One region of the Microbacterium sp. LKL04 genome, then DNA from elsewhere that is predicted to be linked to it. Evidence: predicted binding sites of a transcription regulator. Region 1 holds the regulator's gene; the other holds the start of a gene.
The links. Region 1 encodes HspR, which represses chaperone genes until heat shock. Its sites were predicted from a motif close to AAGTTGAGTCNNNNNGACTCAACTT; they were not measured.

Region 1 (9,684 bases):
GAACGACTGCGACGTCATGAACGAGATCAGCGCCTCGCGGTCGGCGCCGGTGGGATCGAGGGACGTCAGGCGGATCGGCATCCGTCCACGCTAACGATCGACCGGGGTGGCGCCGAAGTCTGCAAACTTGATATGAGTCGGCTCAAGTTGGTTTGACGCTCGCGAGGTGTCGGAGTAGCGTTGAGTCATCGCGGCTCAGGTTGTGGCCAGGACCGCGGAAAGACTTCAGATCTACGCAAACGCCACACGAAGGAGAATCACATGGCACGTGCAGTGGGAATCGACCTCGGAACGACCAACTCGGTCGTCGCCGTCCTCGAAGGTGGCGAGCCGAAGGTTATCGCCAACGCCGAGGGTCTGCGCACGACCCCCTCGGTCGTCGCATTCACGAAGGACGGCGAGGTGCTCGTCGGCGAGACCGCCAAGCGCCAGGCCGTCACGAACGTCGACCGCACCCTGACCTCCGTCAAGCGCCACATGGGCACCGACTGGAAGACCCAGGCGATCGACGGCAAGAACTACACGCCGCAGGAGATCTCGGCCCGCATCCTCCAGAAGCTCAAGCGCGACGCCGAGCAGTACCTGGGCGACACGGTGACGGATGCCGTCATCACCGTCCCCGCCTACTTCAACGACGCCGAGCGTCAGGCCACGAAGGAGGCCGGCGAGATCGCGGGCCTCAACGTGCTCCGCATCATCAACGAGCCCACCGCCGCAGCCCTCGCATACGGTCTCGACAAGGGCAAGGAGGACGAGCTCATCCTCGTCTTCGACCTCGGTGGCGGAACCTTCGACGTCTCCCTCCTCGAGGTGGGCAAGGACGACGACTTCTCGACCATTCAGGTGCGCTCGACGGCCGGTGACAACCGCCTCGGCGGCGACGACTGGGACCAGCGCATCGTCGAGTACCTGATCAAGCAGTTCAAGGACACGAGCGGTGTCGACGTCTCGAGCGACAAGATCGCCCTGCAGCGTCTGAAGGAAGCAGCCGAGCAGGCCAAGAAGGAGCTCTCGAGCTCGCAGTCGGCCTCGATCAACCTGCCCTACCTCTCGCTGACCGAGTCCGGCCCCGTCTCGCTGTCCGAGACGCTGAGCCGCGCGAAGTTCGAGGACCTCACCAAGGACCTGCTCGACCGCACCAAGAAGCCCTTCGAGGACGTCATCCGCGAAGCCGGCATCAAGGTCGCCGACATCGACCACGTCGTGCTCGTCGGTGGGTCGACGCGTATGCCCGCCGTGAGCGAACTGGTGAAGAAGGAAGCAGGCAAGGAGCCCAACAAGGGCGTCAACCCGGACGAGGTCGTCGCCGTCGGCGCCGCCCTGCAGGCCGGCGTCCTCAAGGGTGAGCGCAAGGACGTGCTGCTCATCGATGTCACCCCCCTGAGCCTCGGCATCGAGACCAAGGGCGGCATCATGACCAAGCTCATCGAGCGCAACACGGCCATCCCGACCAAGCGCAGCGAGACCTTCACGACCGCCGACGACAACCAGCCGTCGGTCGCGATCCAGGTCTTCCAGGGTGAGCGCGACTTCACCCGCGACAACAAGCCGCTCGGCACGTTCGAGCTCACCGGCATCGCGCCGGCACCCCGCGGCATCCCCCAGATCGAGGTCACCTTCGACATCGACGCGAACGGCATCGTCCACGTGTCCGCCAAGGACAAGGGCACCGGCAAGGAGCAGTCGATGACGATCACCGGCGGCTCGTCGCTGCCGAAGGACGACATCGAGCGCATGGTGCGCGAGGCCGAGGAGCACGCGGCCGAGGACAAGAAGCGCCGCGAGGCCGCCGAGGTCCGCAACCAGGCCGAGACGCTCTCGTACTCGATCGAGAAGCTCCTCACCGAGAACGCCGACAAGCTGCCCGAGGACGTGAAGACCGAGGTCCAGGCCGACGTCGACGCGCTCAAGACGGCGCTCGCGGGCGACAACGACGACACCGTCAAGGACGCCTACGACAAGCTCAACGCGTCGCAGACCAAGATCGGCGAGGCGATCTACGCCGCGAGCCAGGCCGACGCCGCCCAGGCGCCGACCGATGCTCCGGCCGGCGAGCAGCCGGCATCCTCCGATGAGGACGTCGTGGACGCCGAGGTCGTCGACGACGAGGACGAGAAGAAGTAAGCATGGCGGACAAGGACTTCGAGAAGCCGGACGAGGGCGACGACGTCGCCGCGACCCCGGCCGAGGAGTCGGCCCGGCCCGCCGAGGATGCCGACACGGAGCCGGAAGCGCTCACGGTCGACGACATCCTCGGCGCGGCCCAGTCCGACGAGGCCGCCGTCGCGGACGCGCCGGAGGAGGAGCACGACCTGCTCCTCGACCTCAAGCGCGTGCAGGCGGAGTACGCCAACTACCGTCGCCGCACCGAGGAGCAGCGCGAGGTGGAGCTCGCGCGCGCCAAGGGCGCCGTCGCCAAGGGGATGCTCCCCGTGCTCGATGATCTCGATCGTGCCGAGAAGCACGGCGACCTCGCCGAGGGCAGCGCGCTGGCCGCGATCGCCGAGAAGATGCGGGCGGTCGTCGCCCGCCTGGGAGTGGAGCGCTACGGCGCTGCGGGCGACGCGTTCGACCCGCAGCAGCACGAGGCGATCTTCCAGGCGCCCACACCCGGCACGACCGAGCCGACGATCCTCGAGGTCGTAGAGGTCGGTTACCGCCTCGGTGACCTCGAGCTGCGTCCGGCGAAGGTCGTGGTCGCCGTTCCGGCCGAGTAAGGAGGCGCGCTGATGGCCAGTCAGGATTGGTTCGACAAGGACTTCTACAAGGTGCTCGGGGTGTCGAAGGACGTCTCCGATGCCGACCTGAAGAAGACGTACCGCAAGCTGGCGCGCACCTACCACCCCGACTCGAACGCGGGGGACCCCGCGGCCGAGGCGAAGTTCAAAGAGGTCAGCGAGGCGTACTCGGTGCTCAGCGACAAGGAGCAACGAGCCGAGTACGACCAGCTGCGCGCCATGGGGTCCGGAAGCGCCCGCTTCCAGCCCGGGGCGAGCGGCGGGTTCGAGGACGTGTTCAGCCGGTTCCAGCCGGGTGGCGCGGGCGGCCAGCAGGCCGACTTCGACGACCTCTTCGCGATGTTCGGGCAGCAGAGCGGCGGACGCTTCGGCTCCGGTCGGTTCGGGCAGTCGAGCGGCGGTTTCCGCGGCTTCGGCGGACCGCAGCGCGGGGCCGACGTCACCGCCCGCACGACGCTCGACTTCACGACCGCCGTGAAGGGCGACACCATCACGCTCCAGGGCGACGACGGCAAGCCCATCAAGGTCAAGATCCCCGCGGGGGTCTCAGACGGGCAGAAGATCAAGCTCCGCGGTCGCGGCCGTCCCTCGCCGGACGGCGGGGAGGCGGGCGACATCGTCCTCACGGTCGGCGTGCGCCCGCATCCCGTCTTCACGCGGGAAGGGCTGAACCTCCGCATCCATGTCCCCGTCACGTTCACGGAGGCGGCGCTGGGTGCGACCATCGAGGTCCCGACGCTCGGCGGCGACAGTGTCAAGCTGCGCGTCGCGCCGGGGACCCCGTCGGGGCGCGTGCTGCGCGTGAAGGGCCGCGGGGTGCAGACGGCGAAGGGCACCGGCGACCTGCTCGCCGAGGTCCAGGTCGCGGTCCCCACGCACCTCGATGCCGCCGCGCGCGAAGCGCTGGAGCGCTTCCACGAGCTGGAACCCAAGGAGAATCCCCGCGCCGACCTGATGGCCAAGGCGCGCGAGTGAGGTGAGACGCATGGCGAACGAGCAGGTCGACGAAGACGCCCCGATCCTGGCGATCGCGGTGGCCGCTGAGCTCGCCGGCATGCACCCGCAGACGCTGCGTCAGTACGACCGGCTGGGACTCGTGGTACCGGCGCGCACCCGTGGTGGGTCGCGCCGGTACTCCCTCCGGCACGTCGCGCAGCTGCGCGAGGTGGCGCAGATGTCGGCCGACGGCGTGAGCCTGCCGGCCATCTCGCGCATCATCGACCTCGAGAACCAGGTGCGGATGCTGCGCCGCGAGGTCTCGGGACTGCAGGGCCGCCTGCGCGACGAGGTCGCCGCCCGCCGCGGCGCCCGCGTGTTCGCCGCCGGCGCGACCGGCTCGGTCGTCACGCTCCGCCAGGGCACGCGCGTGCGCCGCGCGACCGACGTGGTGCTCTACCGCCCGCATCCCCCGACCGACTGACGCGGCGACGCGTCGGCGCGACGCCGCCGAGAGGTCGCAGATGGTCGCCCGGCGGGGGAGAAAGCGGCTAACTGCGACGTCTCGAGGCTTCTCCAGAAGGTGCGCCGCGCGAGGGCCGTACACAGGGCTGCGGGTTCGGGGTCGGCGACAGCGGAGATAGCGGGATCGTTGTCGGATGCCGAGCGTCCTTCCCCCGGAGCTGCCCGACCGCTTCCTGGTGGGGCACGCGCTCGACGCCGGTGTCACACGCCGTCGCTTGCGGCATCCGTCGTTGGCCGCACCGTTCTACGGCGTCCGCTCGCGCGAGCAGGCGAGCGACGTGGTGGCGCTCGCGTGCGGGTACCTGCCCAAGCTGCGGGCACGAGAGTACTTCTCCCACGCGACGGCGCTCGTGCTCGCGGGTGGTTGGGCTCCTGACCGACTCCGAGCCGTTCTCGACGTGACCGCGATCCCGCCGACCGTGCGCGCTCGGGGGGCGGGCGTGCGTGGGCACCAATCGCAGGAGGCACGCGTCCGGTTCGTCGGCGGGATGCCGGTGGCCGAGCCGGCCGCCGCGTGGTGCCAAACGGCATCCCTTCTCACCGACCGTGAACTCGTGGTCGCGGCGGACTCTCTTCTCCGTCGGCATGATCCCGTGCTCACCGTCGATGCTCTCGAGGCGGAAGTCGGCGGTCGGGACGGGGCGCGCGGCGTGCGTCGACTGCGACGTGCGCTCGCGCTTGTAGAGCCCCGCACGGATTCCGTCGCCGAGACATTCCTTCGACTGGACGCGCGAGAAGCGGGACTGCCGCTCTTCGAGGTGAACGCCGAGATCCGGGATGCGCACGGCCGGTTCCTGGCATACGGCGACCTCGTCCATGCGCCCACGAAGGTCGTCCTCGAGTACGACGGGCAGCAGCACCGCCTCGACGACCGCCAGTATGCGCGCGACGTCGAACGCCTCGACGACCTCGCCGCCGCCGGCTGGCGCGTCATCCGCGTGAACCGCTCGCATCGCGGTCCCGCCCGTCGAGCCATCCTGGAACGCGTGCGCAGCACCCTGGTCGCGCGGGGCTGGCGCGCCGAGACGTCGCACATGGTCGGGCAGCGGCGGCGAAAGTGACCATCTGCGACGGCTTGACGACGGCCGAGCGGATGCCGGGGGTCAGGCGGGGTCGATGCGGAGGGTGCCGGGGCCCTCGCCGACGGTCAGGTCGGTCACGAGGCGGAGCGAGCGCGCGAGCGCGTCGACGGCGGGGATGACGGTGCCGAACCGCTCGCGGTCGGAGATGACGGCGGTGAGGGTGACGAGGTGGGTGCCGGTGTCCCAGGTGTACGAGGCGAACGGCGTCTGACGCGGGTTCGGCGGCAGGGGCATCTCGAGCTTCTCGCCGACGCCCAATGGGGAACCGGTGAACGAGACGGTGTCGTCGTACTCGATGGGCATGCTCGCGCGCATGGTCCGCAGCTGCGGCGTGAGCTCCTGCACCTGAGCCATCGCGACGAGGAGCTCGGGGTCGTCCTTCCACACCCAGGCCAGCAGGCGTCCGTCGGCGCGGCGCATCAGCGCGGGGATCGCCTGGCTCATCGCCCACGCGGCGACCTTGCTGCCGGGCTGCTCGCGACCGAAGGCGGCGTTCGCCTGGGCGAGCAGCATCCCGATCGCCTTCTTGCGGGCGCGGCGTCCGCGGAACCCGAACGAGCCGGTGATCGGAACCCACTGCGCGGGGTCGGCCTGGGCGGAGATGCGGGTCATGCCGACAAGCGTAGGGGGGTCGCCTTCGACGGTCCTGAGCCCGGGGCGCGCCGACCTCCCAGCGGGCCCGAAACGGCTCGCGGGCTAGAATCGAGCCCCGGCGCCCCGCACATCCCTGCGCCCCACCGGCGAGAGCCCCTCGCCTCCGACGCACAGATTGGCCCGTACCCCGTGACCATGACGCCCCCGGACGGTCCCGCTCCCGAGCGCGGACCCCTCACCATCGTGATCGCGGCCGACACGTTCGCGCCCGACGTCAACGGAGGAGCCCGCTTCACCGAGCGTCTCGCCGCCGGCCTCGCCGAGCGCGGCCACCACGTGCACGTCGCCACGCCGAGCGTCGGGCACCGCAACCACGGCGTCTTCACCGAGGTGATCGAGGGGCAGCCGCTCACGGTCCACCGTCTGCCCGGGTGGCGCTATCGGCCGCACGACTGGCTGCGCTTCGTCCTGCCGTGGATGGGCAAGCACTACGCGCGCCGACTCCTCGACCAGGTCGACGTCGATGTCGTCCACAGCCAGTCGCACATCGTGATTGGCCGCGCGCTGACGCGCATCGCGAACCAGCGCGGCATCCCGGTCGTGGCGACGAACCACATCATGGCCGACAACATCCTCGACTTCACGCTGCTGCCGAAGTTCCTGTACGACATCTTCCTCAAGCTCGCGTGGGCCGACGCGGAGCGCACCTTCAAGATGTCGCGCGCCGTCACGACGCCCACCCGCAAGGCGGCGGAGTTCCTCGAGAACACGATCGACATCCATGGGGTCGTCCCGATCAGCTGCGGCATCCGCAAGAGCAACTACACGCCGAACCTCGAGCCGCGCGAGAACCGTCGCCGGGTGCTGTTCGTCGGACGACTCACGACCGAGAAGCACGTCGAGGTCACGCTCGAGGCGATCGCGAAGCTGCCCGACCTGAACCTCGAGTTCGAGATCGTCGGCGGCGGCGACCAGCGCAAGAGCCTCGGACAGGTGACCGAGCGTCTCGGCCTCGCCGACCGGGTCACCTTCCTCGGGCGGGTCTCGGAGGAAGAGCTCCGCGCGGCCTACACCCGTGCCGACGTCTTCGTCATCGCATCGGTGGCCGAGCTGCAGTCGATCGCGACGATGGAGGCCATGGCCTCGGGTCTGCCGGTCATCGCCGCGAACGCCGTCGCGCTGCCGCACCTCGTGCACGACGGCGAGAACGGCTACCTGTTCGAGCCGGGCAACTCGGACGAGCTCGCCGAGAAGATCCGCACCGTGCTCACCGCCGACCAGGCCGACTACTCGCGGATGCAGCAGGCCTCGCTCGACGGTGTCGAGATCCACGACATCGAGCGCACGCTCGACACGTTCGAGAAGCTCTACCGCGGCGAACCGCTCGACGGCTGACATGCGGCTGTTCTTCGACGCGCGCTACATCCGCACGGACTTCCACGACGGCATCAGTCGCTACTCGGCCGAGCTCGCACAGGCGGTGTCGGATGCCGCGTCCGCCCACCGGACCGAGGTCACCTACCTGATCCACGACGAGCGGCAGCGGGCCTTCCTCCCGGCCGATGCGATCACCCTGAAGATCCACGCGCCGACGTCGGTGAAGGAACCGTTCTCGTCGCTGCTGCTGAACCGGCACCGACCCGACGTGCTGTTCTCGCCGATGCAGACGATCGGCTCGGCGGGACGTCGGTTCCGCCTCATCCTGACGCTGCACGACACGATCTACTACCGCCACCGGACGCCGCCGCGCGCACTGCCCTGGTACGTGCGTCTCGGATGGCGGCTGTTCCACCTGTCGTACTGGCCGCAGCGGTGGACGCTGAACGCGGCCGACCTCGTCGCGACGGTCAGCGAGACGAGCGCTCGGCAGTTCGCGCGCGTGCGGCTCACGAAACGTCCGGTCGTCGTGATCCCCAACGCGCCGCAGCGACTCGCCGAGCTGCTGCCGCAGGGCACCGCCGTCGGCGCGGGTCCCGTGCGGAACCTCGTGTACATGGGCTCGTTCATGCCGTACAAGAACGTCGAGACGCTCGTCACCGCGATGCGGCAGCTGCCCGACCACACCCTGCACCTGCTGTCGCGTATCTCGCCCGAGCGGCGCGCCGAACTGACGTCCCTGGCGGCGGGAGCGTCGGTCGTCTTCCACGACGGCGTGACGGATGCCGCCTACGCGACGCTCCTGGCCGATGACGCCGCTCTCGTGACGACGAGTCTCGATGAGGGCTACGGCCTGCCGGTCGCGGAGGCTCTCGAACTCGGGGTGCCCGCCGTCGTGACCGACATGGAGATCTTCCGCGAGGTCGCCGGCGACGGCGCGCTGTACGTCGACCCGCTCGATCCGACGGCTGTGGCCGACGCGGTGCGTTCGCTCGACGAACCGGGAGTGCGGGACGCTCTGGTCGAGGCGGGGACCGCCCACATCCGCTCGTTTGACTGGGCCCGGTCGGCGCAGATCCTGCTGGCAGCGGCGATGGACCTCACGCGGCGCTGAGCCGGGTCAGACGCCGCCCGCTCCGCCCGCGTTGTTGCGGTTGTCGACGTAGGTCGCCGTCGCCTTCGCCATGCGTGCCTCGGAGTCGGCGCTGCGCCGAGCGGCGGCACCGTGGCCCTCTTCATCGGTGACGCCTCGGTCGAGGCGCGCGCGTCGGCGCGCGATGAGGAGGCTTGCAGCGACGATCCCGACGACGACGGCAGCGAATCCGAATTCCATGGGCTCAGGCTATCGGCCACGCGGTGTCCGGCCGACGGTCAGAAGAATCGGCCGCCGATCGTCGAGGACGCGAGGCTGAGGACGATACCGACAAGGGTCGATCCGGCGATGCCGATCGCGATGCCGCCGAGGAGTCGAGCCCCGGCATCCCGCCGCGCCGCGATGATGCCCATGACCAGGGCGGCGACCGAGACGGCTGACATGAACAGGGAGAAGACGGCGTTCACCAGTCCGATCGCGGCGGGGTCGTAGATCGCGCGGTAGAGCTGGATCTGGATCCCCGGCCACACGCCCTGCAGGAGGACCGGCACGGCGGCGACGATCAGGGCGACGAGGGCCAGGTTCCTGGCGGACGGGGCGGCGGTCGACGGCGGGTAGGGGTAGGGCTGCGGTGTGTACGGCGGAACGGGCTCGGTCATGGGGTCCTCTCGCGGGGCCCCGAGTCTAGGGCGGTCCGCCGACGCGGGGAAGGGGCGTCAGGGGCACCGGGCGCGGTCGGTGCGAGAGGGCTCGCGGCGGTATCCGTCGACGGCGACGAGGTGGAGTGTGCCGATCACGGCGCCGGCGACGACGATGAGCAGAAGCAGGATGAGGAGGAGTGCGGCGATCATGGCAGGAAGGCTATGCTTGGCCTGATCCTGCCACGAGTGGCCGTATCGTCACCGTTCGTAGGAATCCTGCCAGCGTGCGTCCTGCGCTGGTTCACGTCTCCCGGAGGTCGTCCATGATCCGCACCGTCGCCTGCGTCGTGCAGCCCGGTTTCGCCCCGTTCGAGTTCGGCCTCGCCTGTGAGGCGTTCGGGCTCGATCGCAGCGACGACGGCATCCCGAACTTCGACTTCCGCATCGTGGCGCCCGACCCCGGTGCGGTTCCGAGCAACCTGGCGTTCTCGATCAACGTCGCGGAGGGTCTGGCCTTCGCCGACGAGGCGGACGTCGTCGTCATCACGCCGATTCCGCGAGAGGCGTGGGCGAACGTCGACCCGCGCGTGATCGACGTCATCCGCCGGGCGGTCGGGCGGGGGGCCTGGGTGCTGACGGTGTGCAGCGGGGCGTTCGCGGTCGCGGCATCCGGAGTTCTGTCCGGTCGCCGCGCGACG
Region 2 (9,684 bases), 740 kb from region 1:
TCGGTCGCCGATTTCGTTAGAAAGATTGGACCAGGGAGTTGGGCGGATTGGTTCGCGGCTGTAGGGACCGTGGGCGCGCTCGCTGCAACAGCGGTCATTTACGCCTGGGATAGACGCCGTGCGCGAAGAGCACAGGCAGATGACCTCAACGCCTGGACAGAATCTGCTCTAAGCCGCGAGACGGGTTGGCGAGTCGTCCTCCATCTTGAGAACGTGAGCGATCGAACGATCCCCGATATCTACATTCGTTCGCACCCGCACGCCCGGATGCAATCGCGGGGAGTGCTCAACGACACTGACGAATTCGGGTTGCGGCCAGGCGCCCGCGCGTCGATCACTCTCCTCTATGGCGCGTCGCCACCGATGCTCCCTGGGGCCAAAGGCTCTAGCGCTCGCGTCGATGACCGGCTCTTCCTATTCTTCTCAGATTCGCGTGGCAGCCGCTGGGTCCGCGACGTACGTCGGAACCGGTACGTCGGTCGAATTCGCTCTAGGTTGCTGAAGGCGCGAATGGAACTTCGCGACGCGCGCACGCGGGCGAGTGTGACTCGAAGGCTGCAAGGCGCCTTCAGCCCAACTCCGCCTGCGCGCGAGAGCTAGCGATCGTCAGCGCACGGTCAGACTCCGTCACCGGGCATCGCCCGATTAGGGATGGTGATCGGCTAACAGCCGAAGGTCGCCGTCGACAGCATCGTTAACGACCCGGCCCTTTCCGGCGTCACGTCGGAGTCTTCCGACACCCCCCGAGGTGCCACGCGATCGCCGACGACCGCCGCAACGCGTGACCGACGCTATCGGCGTTCGCTCGTCGCGGCTGTGAGGAGAGCTAGCATCGCCCCGTTACATTGATTCAATGACATGGGAAGGACTAGCGCAGGCCAGTACGATTGTTACGCTTTCGGCGGGCTTGATTACCCTGCTGTCGGTCATCGCCTACGTCTGCACGCGCCCGAAGGCCGATCTGCGCCTGAATGAGCACGGTGTCGTCGGGGTACACAACACGGGCAGCAATCAGTCCATCAAGAACATCCGCCTGGGATGGCACATCCTGCGGGCGGACGGGACGGCTCACTCTGGCACCGGGGCGGACCCGTGGGGTCAGGACATCCCCCCGAGGACCGGACGGTGGATGTTCCTCCGCAGCTCTGATGATCCCAACGATCTCGGAATCGGGACGCACGACGGCTACACCAACGAGATCGTCTCCGCGGTCGGCGAGGGCATCATCATCGAGTTCTATTGGCAGCACCCGTTCGTTCCATGGTTGATCCAGCGCACGATCGTGCTTTCGGAGCCGACGCGCGACCTCGGTTCGCAGAAGGCGGTGAGACTCTCCCGCCGCAAAGGCAAGAAGGAATGGGCATGGCGAGTGCCCCGTCCAGGACAAGAGGCGTGACTTACCGCGCGAGCTGACGGGCGCCGCGTTCACGGCGTGGGACTGATCGAGGCCATTGCATGAGACCCTCGCGGTGTTCCTCGAAATCGTTGCGCATCAGCAGCGGTCGCGAGAGGACATGCACCAGAGCGTCGTAGATCGCAGTCGACGGCTCGCCAGCCGACCGGCCACTCCCGGCTGAGCCGAGATGCGCGCTTCGCAGCTTGACGCGCCGTTGCCCGTAAGGCGATGGGGGGCAGGCTCAAGCACGATTCGTCCCCCCGCGGGCGGTGCTCGGGTGATACGACGCGCGAGCTCTTGCGGCGGTTCTAGGAGCAGCGATACGTTCGGCGCCATGCCTGAGAACTTCTACGATGCAGAGGACGAGCGGTCCGCGTCGCTGTATGAGGTATTGGACGAACACTCCGCCCACACGGAGGTCCTGGCAAGCCGCATAGGTCAGCGGGTCGCACAAGTGGACAAGTGGTCGGGCGCATCAAACTTCGTGGTGGCAATTCTCGGCCTGATTCTGGTCGCCTCAGCACTCCTCCCGGGGAGCTTGCCGTCTGTCGCCTATGTCGTCGCGCTGATAGTCATCGTGACGCTGGTCATCTCGACGGCGATCTGGCGACTGACGACGTTGTCGCGACTCGAGCAGGAAGGCAGGCAAGCCGCGCGGGAACTGCGGACCCTGACAGCCGAGATTGCTGCTGCGCATGGGGGCTGACCCGAAGCGGAGAGCGAAGGCCGCTCGACAACGCGCGGAGTCCGCCGCCAAGCGCGCGGAAGACGCAGCCAAGCCAGAGGAGCGCGGGTTCCGGGGTTGGATCCGAACGACAACCGCGGCCGTCTTAGTCGCGACCTCGGCGGCCTTTGCCGCGCCCACGGTCGAAGTGGTTAGCGATGCGTTCACCCCTCCGCTGTTCGACTGCATCAGCATCAGTCAGGAGCTCCGTGACTCGGCTGAAGACGGCAGCAGTTACCTGCTACCGCTCGACGACCCGCGTGAAGTCGCATGCGGAATCAACGATGCAACGGTCAAGGATTTCCCGGAGCTACAGGATGATCTAGACGATATGAAGGAAGAGGCTGAAGCACAGTAGATCGGACGGCTCACCCGAGCAGCCGCTCTGTTGAACGCGGTGGACCTATCCTGCCCAGGACGTCCGTCAAACGCACACTGCCCGCAAAAGGATCCTCATCGCGCGCGGAGTCGGCGATGCGCTTCAGGCCGATGCTGGAGTATGCGCCATGCATTTGCGGTCGGCATCCAAGATGCAGGACCGCGCGCTTCTTGTCGGGCGGCTGTGCGCATGGATCAGAACGTTAGGGGTTCGAGTTCCTTCGGCACAGACTGTTTGTGACAGTCAGAGAAAAGCTCCGCTTCGGCGGGGCTGTTCTTGTTCTGGGAGCGTCAGGCGAGCAGCCAGCGACTGAGCCGCCGGACGACCTCCGGAGCGAGCGGCGACGCGTACGCCGCCGCGTCGTGGCCGAGCGCGCTGTAGGCGGCGCGGCATCCGTCGCTCTCGTGCGTCCAGGCGAGCGGGTGCGCGACGCCGTCGGCGTCGTCGTGCACGAGCAGAACGTCGGCTTCGGGAGAGACCCGCAGCGCCGAGTACGCCTCGTCCACGGTGTCGAGGTCGGCCAGATCCGCAACGGATGCCGAGAGGGCACGCACGCGCAGAGGGCCGCGCTCGGGGTGGAAGGTCACGTCGCGCACCCAGCGTCCGCCGAGACGCGCCTCCCACGCCGCGTGCTCCGGCAGCAACGTCGCCGCGACGTGCAGGACGAGCAGCGGTCCGCGGTACCCCGCGATGATCTCAGCGAGGCGTGCGTCGAGCGGATGCGGCGCGGTGCCGCCGCCAGCGTTGATCACGACCAGGTCCGCAGCGTCGATCCGCGCGGCGAGGTCGTCCAGCGTGTCGACGACCGTGACGTCACCGCCGTCCTCGCGAAGCACCTCGGCCACGATCGCACAGGTTTCGGCGAACGGATGCCACGGGTCGGCGTAATCCGCACCGCCCGAGAAGACGAGTACACGACGCATCCGCTTACTCTACGAGCGATCCCGCCGACCGTTCACTCCTAGTTAAGTTGTGCGCAACTCAATTGCATGCAACGATATTCATATGAGAGCGACTGACCAGATGGTGTGCTTTGGGGTGTACTCGGCCAGCCACGCCTTCGGCCAGGCGTATCGGCGCGTGCTCGCGCCGTGGAAGCTGACGTACCCGCAGTACCTCGTCATCGTCGCTCTCGGCGATCAGGAGCCCCGGTCGGTCAAGGAGTTGGGCGCAGAGCTCTTCCTCGACTCGGGCACCCTCTCGCCGCTCATCCGCCGCCTCGAGGCGCGCGGCATCGTCTCCCGTTCGCGCAGCCCTCACGACGACCGCGTCGTGGAGGTCTCGCTGACGGACGACGGCCGTGCGCTCCGCTCGGAGCTGTCCGTCGTCGGCGCGGAGATCGCGCGCTGCACCGGACTCGACGAGGAGAAGGCGCGGATGCTGCTCGACGTGGTCCACGACCTAAACCGCGTCATGCGTACCACCGACGAGGCAATCGCCTCCTGACCCGAAGGACATCATGGAAGCTCTCTACACCGCAGAAGCACTCGCTACCGGAGGCGGCCGTAACGGTCACGTCCGCACCGTCGACGGCCTCGTCGACACCGACGTGCGCGTCCCCAAGGAGATGGGCGGCGCCGGTGGCGCTCCGAACCCCGAGGTGTTCTTCGCCGCGGGCTACGCCGCGTGCTTCCACAGCGCCCTGCAGTCCGTCGCCCGCGCCCAGAAGGTGACCCTCGAGGACACCAGCGTCGGCTCGCGCGTCAGCATCGGCTCCAACGGCGAGGGTGGCTTCGGTCTCGCCGTCCAGCTCGAGGTCGTCATCCCGAACCTCCCGCACGACCAGGCGCAGGCGCTCGCCGACGCCGCACACCAGGTGTGCCCCTACTCGAACGCCACGCGCGGCAACATCGAGGTCACCGTCACGGTCGTCGAGGACTGACCTCCGCCTGACTCAGACGACAGGGCTCACGCGCAGCCAGCGGAAACCGCAGGCGGGCAGCGTGAGCCCTTCGTCGATTCCGACCTCGACACCCTCGACCAGGTCGAGAGCCACATGGGCGAAGCCCGACAGTGTCACCGCGGGGACGTGCGCCGGCTCTGCGCCGACGTTCGCGAGCACCAGCACGACGGTGCCGTTCCCGGGGCGCTGGTACCCGACGACGGATGCCGCGGGTACCCCGAAACCGACCAGGCGCGACCCGTCGAACTCCGGGGTCGTGTGCCGGACGGCGATGAGCTTCGTGAGGTCGCGGTGGATGCGGCCGGCCGAGGTGGCGGCATCCGTCCGCTGCGCGTAGCGATCGCGCGGCTTCTGACCTCGGTGCGTCCATCGCGGGTCGTCACGACGCTCCGGATCGTCGCGGAACGTCGGGTCGTTCAGCTGCCCGACCTCGTCGCCCAGCCACAGCATGGGTAGGCCCGGCACGCTCAGCACGAACGCGTGCGCGAGGGCCACGCGAGCTTCGCCGAGCGGGTCGCCGGCCTCCACCCCGGCGAGCGACGCGGTCGTCCCGGCCACGCCGTCCGCCGTCGGCAGGCCGCGGCCGAACGACGAGCCGTCCGTGTAGCGAGCGGTGAGCTCGGCGGCATCCGTCCGCCACACCACGGCGTCCGCATCCCGCACGGCGGCGACGTCGATACTGCCGTCACGTGCCTCGAGCGCGCGTTGCAGGGGCGTGGCGTCGCCTGTGGCGAGTGCGTGCCAGAGCGGAGCTGAACCGGGGGATGCCGGGAGCACATCGACCCCCGGTGCACCGATCGCCAGCACGGGGGCGATGACGTCCACCGTGTCGCGATCCGGGATCAGGAAGAACTCGACACCGCGCCCGGCGAGGAAGAGAAGGTCGTCGACGAGCCCGGCGAGATCATCGCGAACGGGGACGTCTACCGCGAGCGAGATCCCCGACAGCCGAAGCCGGCCCGCCAGGTCGGAGAGGCGGTCGATCGATCCGAGGCCGGGGTCGCCGCGACGGAGGTCGATCGTGCCGTCCTCCCGGCGGGCGAACGGTGACTGGACGTGCAGCACGCTCACGCCGAGGTCGCGGAGCGCGGGGATCTCGTCTCGGAGCCCGGCGAGGTTGCCGGCGTACCTGTCGGCGTAGCAGGCGGCGCCGAGGGCGAACCGCGAACTCGTGCGCACGGGGTTCGCGGCGCGCTGCTCGCCGTGCACCTTGAGGTCGAGGGAGCGACCGTTCGCGGCGACGACCGCCGCCGTCACGAGGTCGACGAGATCGGCAGACGATCCGCGTCGGGCCAGCGCCGCGCGCAGCCCGGGGACGTGCTGGCGGACCCGCTCGGCCGCGGCGTCGTCGATGCGGACGCGCTCCGCGACAGCGGACAGCGTCGCCGCGAGGTCATCCTCGACGGCCCCGATGGTGCTCATGCGGTGGACCTCCCGCCCCCAGCGTAGAGGGCGGGCCCCCGCCGCTCAGTCGGCGCGCGCCACCGTGCGGTCGAGGAACGCGTGGATCGTCGCGTGCAGTGCGGCGGTCGAGGCCGCGTCGATCGCTCCGGAGTGACCGCCCTCGATGGGCTCGAGGTAGTGCACCTCGGCATCCGTCTCGTCCGCCAGCCGTGCCGCCATCTTGCGCGCCTGCACGGGGCCGACCCGGTCGTCGCTCGCGGCCGCGTAGATGAGGGATGCCGGGTACCGCCGCCCGGGCTCGATCAGGTGATACGGCGAGAAGGTCTTCACGAACTCCCAGTCGGCCGGGTCGTCGGGGTCGCCGTACTCCGCGATCCAGCTGGCACCCGCCGACAGTCGCGTGTACCGCCGCATGTCGAGAAGAGGCACGCCGCAGACGATCGCGCCGAAGTCATCGGGGTACTGCGTCAGCATGTTGCCGACGAGCAGGCCACCGTTGCTGCGGCCGTGGCAGGCGATCCGGTCGGGGGTCGAGACGCCGCGGCTGACGAGGTCGCGCGCGACGGCGGCGAAGTCCTCGTACGCGCGGTGGCGGTTCTCGCGGAGGGCGGCCAGGTGCCATTCGGGTCCGAATTCGCCGCCGCCGCGGATGTTCGCGACGACGTAGACCCGGCCCTCTTCGAGCCAGGCGGGACCGACGATCGTCGGATACTCGGGCGTCAGCGCGTGCTCGAACCCGCCGTAGCCGTTCATAAGCACGGGAAGGGCGCCCGAGCGCTCGCGCGGGCCGACCTCGAAGTACGGCACACGAGTGCCGTCGGCCGACGTCGCCCAGTGCTGCTCGGCGACGAGTCCGGAGGCATCGAAGGTGGCGCGGCTGCGATCGACGACGCGCGGCTCCGCACCCGGCTCGAGGACGAGGAGCGTCGGGGGAGTGAGGAAGCCGCGAGCGACCACCCACAGCTCGTCGTCCTCGTCGTCGTCGGCGGTGGCGACACTCGCGCTGAAGAGGTCGGCGTCGCCGAGACCCAGCTCGATGTCGACACCGACGAGCGTCTCGGGGTCCAGCGACACGAGCCGGCTCTGCACGCGATCGAGGATCGTGAGGACGAGGCGGGTGCGGGTCCACGTCCACGCCTCGAGCACCGCGGTGTCGGACGGGGCGAACGCGACGCGGAGGCCCGACCCGTCGCCCTCCGTGACGGTCTCGAGCGGACCGATGAGGAGGGTGCCCGACGGATGCGTCGTGTCGCCGATGCGCCACGGGGTCGTGGTCCGGACGGTGACGAGGTCACCGTGCACGTCCACGTTCGCGTCCTGCGGGACGGCGATCAGACGCGGCTCGCCGCCGTCCCACACCCACGATTCGGAGTGGAAGAAGTCGTGCGCGATGACCACGATCGGCGTCGCCGCCCCGCCGGTGCGGTCGACGTGCGCGAACACGCCGACATCCGACGCGACACCCGTCACGATGGGCGGCGCGTCGTCGAGGGACTCGCCCCGTCGCCAGGCGCGGGCGCTGATGGGATACCCCGAGTCGGTCACGCCGCCGCCGTGCAGGGCGGTGGCGACAAGGAGGGTGTCGCGGTCGACCCACGCGATCATCGTCTTCTCGGCGTCGAGGGTGAACGGGGTGTCGTCGACGAAACGACCCGCGTCGAGGTCGAACTCGCGCACGACGGTGGCGTCGCCGCCGTCTGGGCTCAGCCGCACGAGCGCGCGGCCGCTGCCGGCAGGTCCGTGCGCCGCGCCCGCGAACGCCCACGCGACGCCCTCCTCGCGGCCGAGCGCGTCGACGTCGAGCAGCACCTCCCACGTGGGCTCACCCGCGGCGAAGGAGGCGCGGGATGTCCGGCGCCACAGGCCACGGGGGTTCGCGGCATCCCGCCACAGGTCGTACATGAGATCGCCGTGGCGGCTCGGGACGACGAGGCGATCGGGGTCCTGCAGGATGCCGGTCAGGCGGCGCTCGAGCGCGGTGCGGGTGTCGCCCGAGAAGGCCGCCTCGGTCTCGGCGGTCCGATCGGCCGCCCAGGCCCGGGCGTCGGGACCGTCGATGTCCTCCAACCAGAGGAACGGGTCGGCGGGCTCGGGGGCGGTCTCGGAGGCGCTCATGTCGCCAGCCTACGGCCGTCGCCGCCGGGGGCGTTCGCCGTCCGAGAACCGTTGGCACTCGATGGGGCAGAGTGCTAATCTGAGTGTACTTGAGCCGCTGGGGCTCAACTTTGAGACCACAACATCGAAGGAGAGAATCATGGCAACCTACGACCCGTTCCGTGACCTCGACCGCATCGCGTCGACCCTCTTCGACACGCGCCGCGGCCCGCGACGGATGCCGATGGACCTGTACCGCGACGGCGACCACTACGTCCTGAATGCCGACCTGCCGGGCATCGACCCGGGCTCGGTCGACATCGACGTCGACGGCCAGCTGCTTACCATCCGCGCCGAGCGCACGGTGGGCGCTGCCGACGGGGTGAAGTGGATCACGCGCGAGCGCGAGACCGCGAGCTTCCTGCGCCAGTTGAACCTCGGCCAGGGCATCGACACCGACGCCATCACCGCGACCTACAACAACGGCGTCCTGACCGTCACGATCCCGGTGAGCGAGAAGGCCAAGCCGCGCAAGGTCGAGGTCGTCGCTGAGGGGTCGGCCCCGACCATCGCGAGCCACGAGAGCGAGCCGCAGCCGATCGACCAGTGATCGGCGGAGCGCTCCCGCTCTGACGAATCGCCCCGCATCCCGTGTCGGATGCGGGGCGATTCGTCTGCGGTCACACTCCGCGCAGACGCGCCGTCAGCTTCTCGAGCTGGGCGAGTTCGTCGTCGGTGAGCACCGACATCCGCTCGGCGATCGTTCGGCCATGAGCAGTGGCCATGCGGCGGAACGTCGCCGCGCCCTTCTCTGTGGCGCGCAGGATCGCGCCGCGACCGTCTTGGGGGTCCGGGCATTTGGCGACGAGACCCCGAGCTACCATCCGATCCACGAGGCGGGACACGCTGGGCTGGCTGATCAGCATGTTCGCGGTGACGTCGCGAAGTCGCGCCGTGTGCTCGTCGCATCGGGTCACGGTGAGGAGGACGTCGTACTCCGCGCTGGAGAGGTCGTCGTCGTCGAAGTCCTGTGAGATCTCGGCCAAAACCTCGTGCTGCGCGCGGAAGAGGCTCTCCCATGCCGCGATGGCGAGGCGTCGATCGGTCATGGCGTCCACTGTATCGTCGCGTGCCCGCACGACGAGCGCGGTTCGTCGCTTCGTGGTCACCCGGACGTCACGCGCCGTTCCCGCGTTCAGGAAAGCATTCTGGCTCACCCGATGGAAGCGAGGCGCGCCCGTGAGCGTGATGAGACAGACAAGACGACGAGGCACTCGTGCCGGGATGGCGATGGGTGGACTCGGCGTCCTCGTCGCCTGCACCCTGACCGCCGGACCCGCGTTCGCGGCCGCCGGCTTCACCGAGGAGCAGAAGACGGCGACCTACGCGTCGGACGCCGCCGCGTCGACCGGTGACGCGAAGGCGCCCAGTGCCGACAACTGGTCGGTCCGCATGATGGACGTCTTCGACGGCCTCCGCATCGATCGCGGCCCGGCGGGCAACGCGGCCGTCATGGACTACAACGACGCGCTGACGAGCGAGATCAACCGGACCGCATCCGATGCCCAGGTTCAGCGGGCCATCGTCGACCAGTACGACGACATGTCCGTCAGCATGGGCGATGCCTTCGGTGAGAACCTCGGGGCGATCTACGCCGACGCGGTGGCCGCGGGCGAGCTGCCCAAGCTCACGTGGCTCCTCAGCAAGGCAGGCGGCAAGCTCGGCTCGACGTCATCGAGCAATCCGCCGAAGAACTTCTTCGACTACGACCGGCCGTACCTCCG

Region 2: BLP38_RS00350 (Hsp20/alpha crystallin family protein) is a predicted target of HspR. The motif match lies at 8,008-8,032, and genes of this name have one in related genera.

What each region holds. Positions count from the first base shown of each region.
Region 1 covers NZ_LT627736.1:2,242,024-2,251,707, reverse strand. The annotation lists gene BLP38_RS10950 (GNAT family N-acetyltransferase) at 1-81, opposite strand, end outside; gene dnaK (molecular chaperone DnaK) at 262-2,124, shown strand; gene BLP38_RS10940 (nucleotide exchange factor GrpE) at 2,127-2,717, shown strand; gene BLP38_RS10935 (DnaJ C-terminal domain-containing protein) at 2,730-3,713, shown strand; gene BLP38_RS10930 (heat shock protein transcriptional repressor HspR) at 3,724-4,158, shown strand; gene BLP38_RS10925 (DUF559 domain-containing protein) at 4,334-5,260, shown strand; gene BLP38_RS10920 (hypothetical protein) at 5,303-5,893, opposite strand; gene BLP38_RS10915 (glycosyltransferase) at 6,071-7,270, shown strand; gene BLP38_RS10910 (glycosyltransferase family 4 protein) at 7,272-8,366, shown strand; gene BLP38_RS10905 (hypothetical protein) at 8,373-8,585, opposite strand; gene BLP38_RS10900 (hypothetical protein) at 8,624-9,004, opposite strand; gene BLP38_RS14435 (hypothetical protein) at 9,062-9,196, opposite strand; gene BLP38_RS10895 (GlxA family transcriptional regulator) at 9,310-9,684, shown strand, end outside.
Region 2 covers NZ_LT627736.1:60,078-69,761, forward strand. The annotation lists gene BLP38_RS00310 (hypothetical protein) at 854-1,396, shown strand; gene BLP38_RS00315 (hypothetical protein) at 1,731-2,102, shown strand; gene BLP38_RS00320 (hypothetical protein) at 2,092-2,478, shown strand; gene BLP38_RS00325 (ThuA domain-containing protein) at 2,790-3,422, opposite strand; gene BLP38_RS00330 (MarR family winged helix-turn-helix transcriptional regulator) at 3,523-3,945, shown strand; gene BLP38_RS00335 (organic hydroperoxide resistance protein) at 3,959-4,381, shown strand; gene BLP38_RS00340 (DUF3459 domain-containing protein) at 4,394-5,824, opposite strand; gene BLP38_RS00345 (prolyl oligopeptidase family serine peptidase) at 5,870-7,921, opposite strand; gene BLP38_RS00350 (Hsp20/alpha crystallin family protein) at 8,061-8,510, shown strand; gene BLP38_RS00355 (MarR family winged helix-turn-helix transcriptional regulator) at 8,581-9,009, opposite strand; gene BLP38_RS00360 (acid phosphatase) at 9,185-9,684, shown strand, end outside.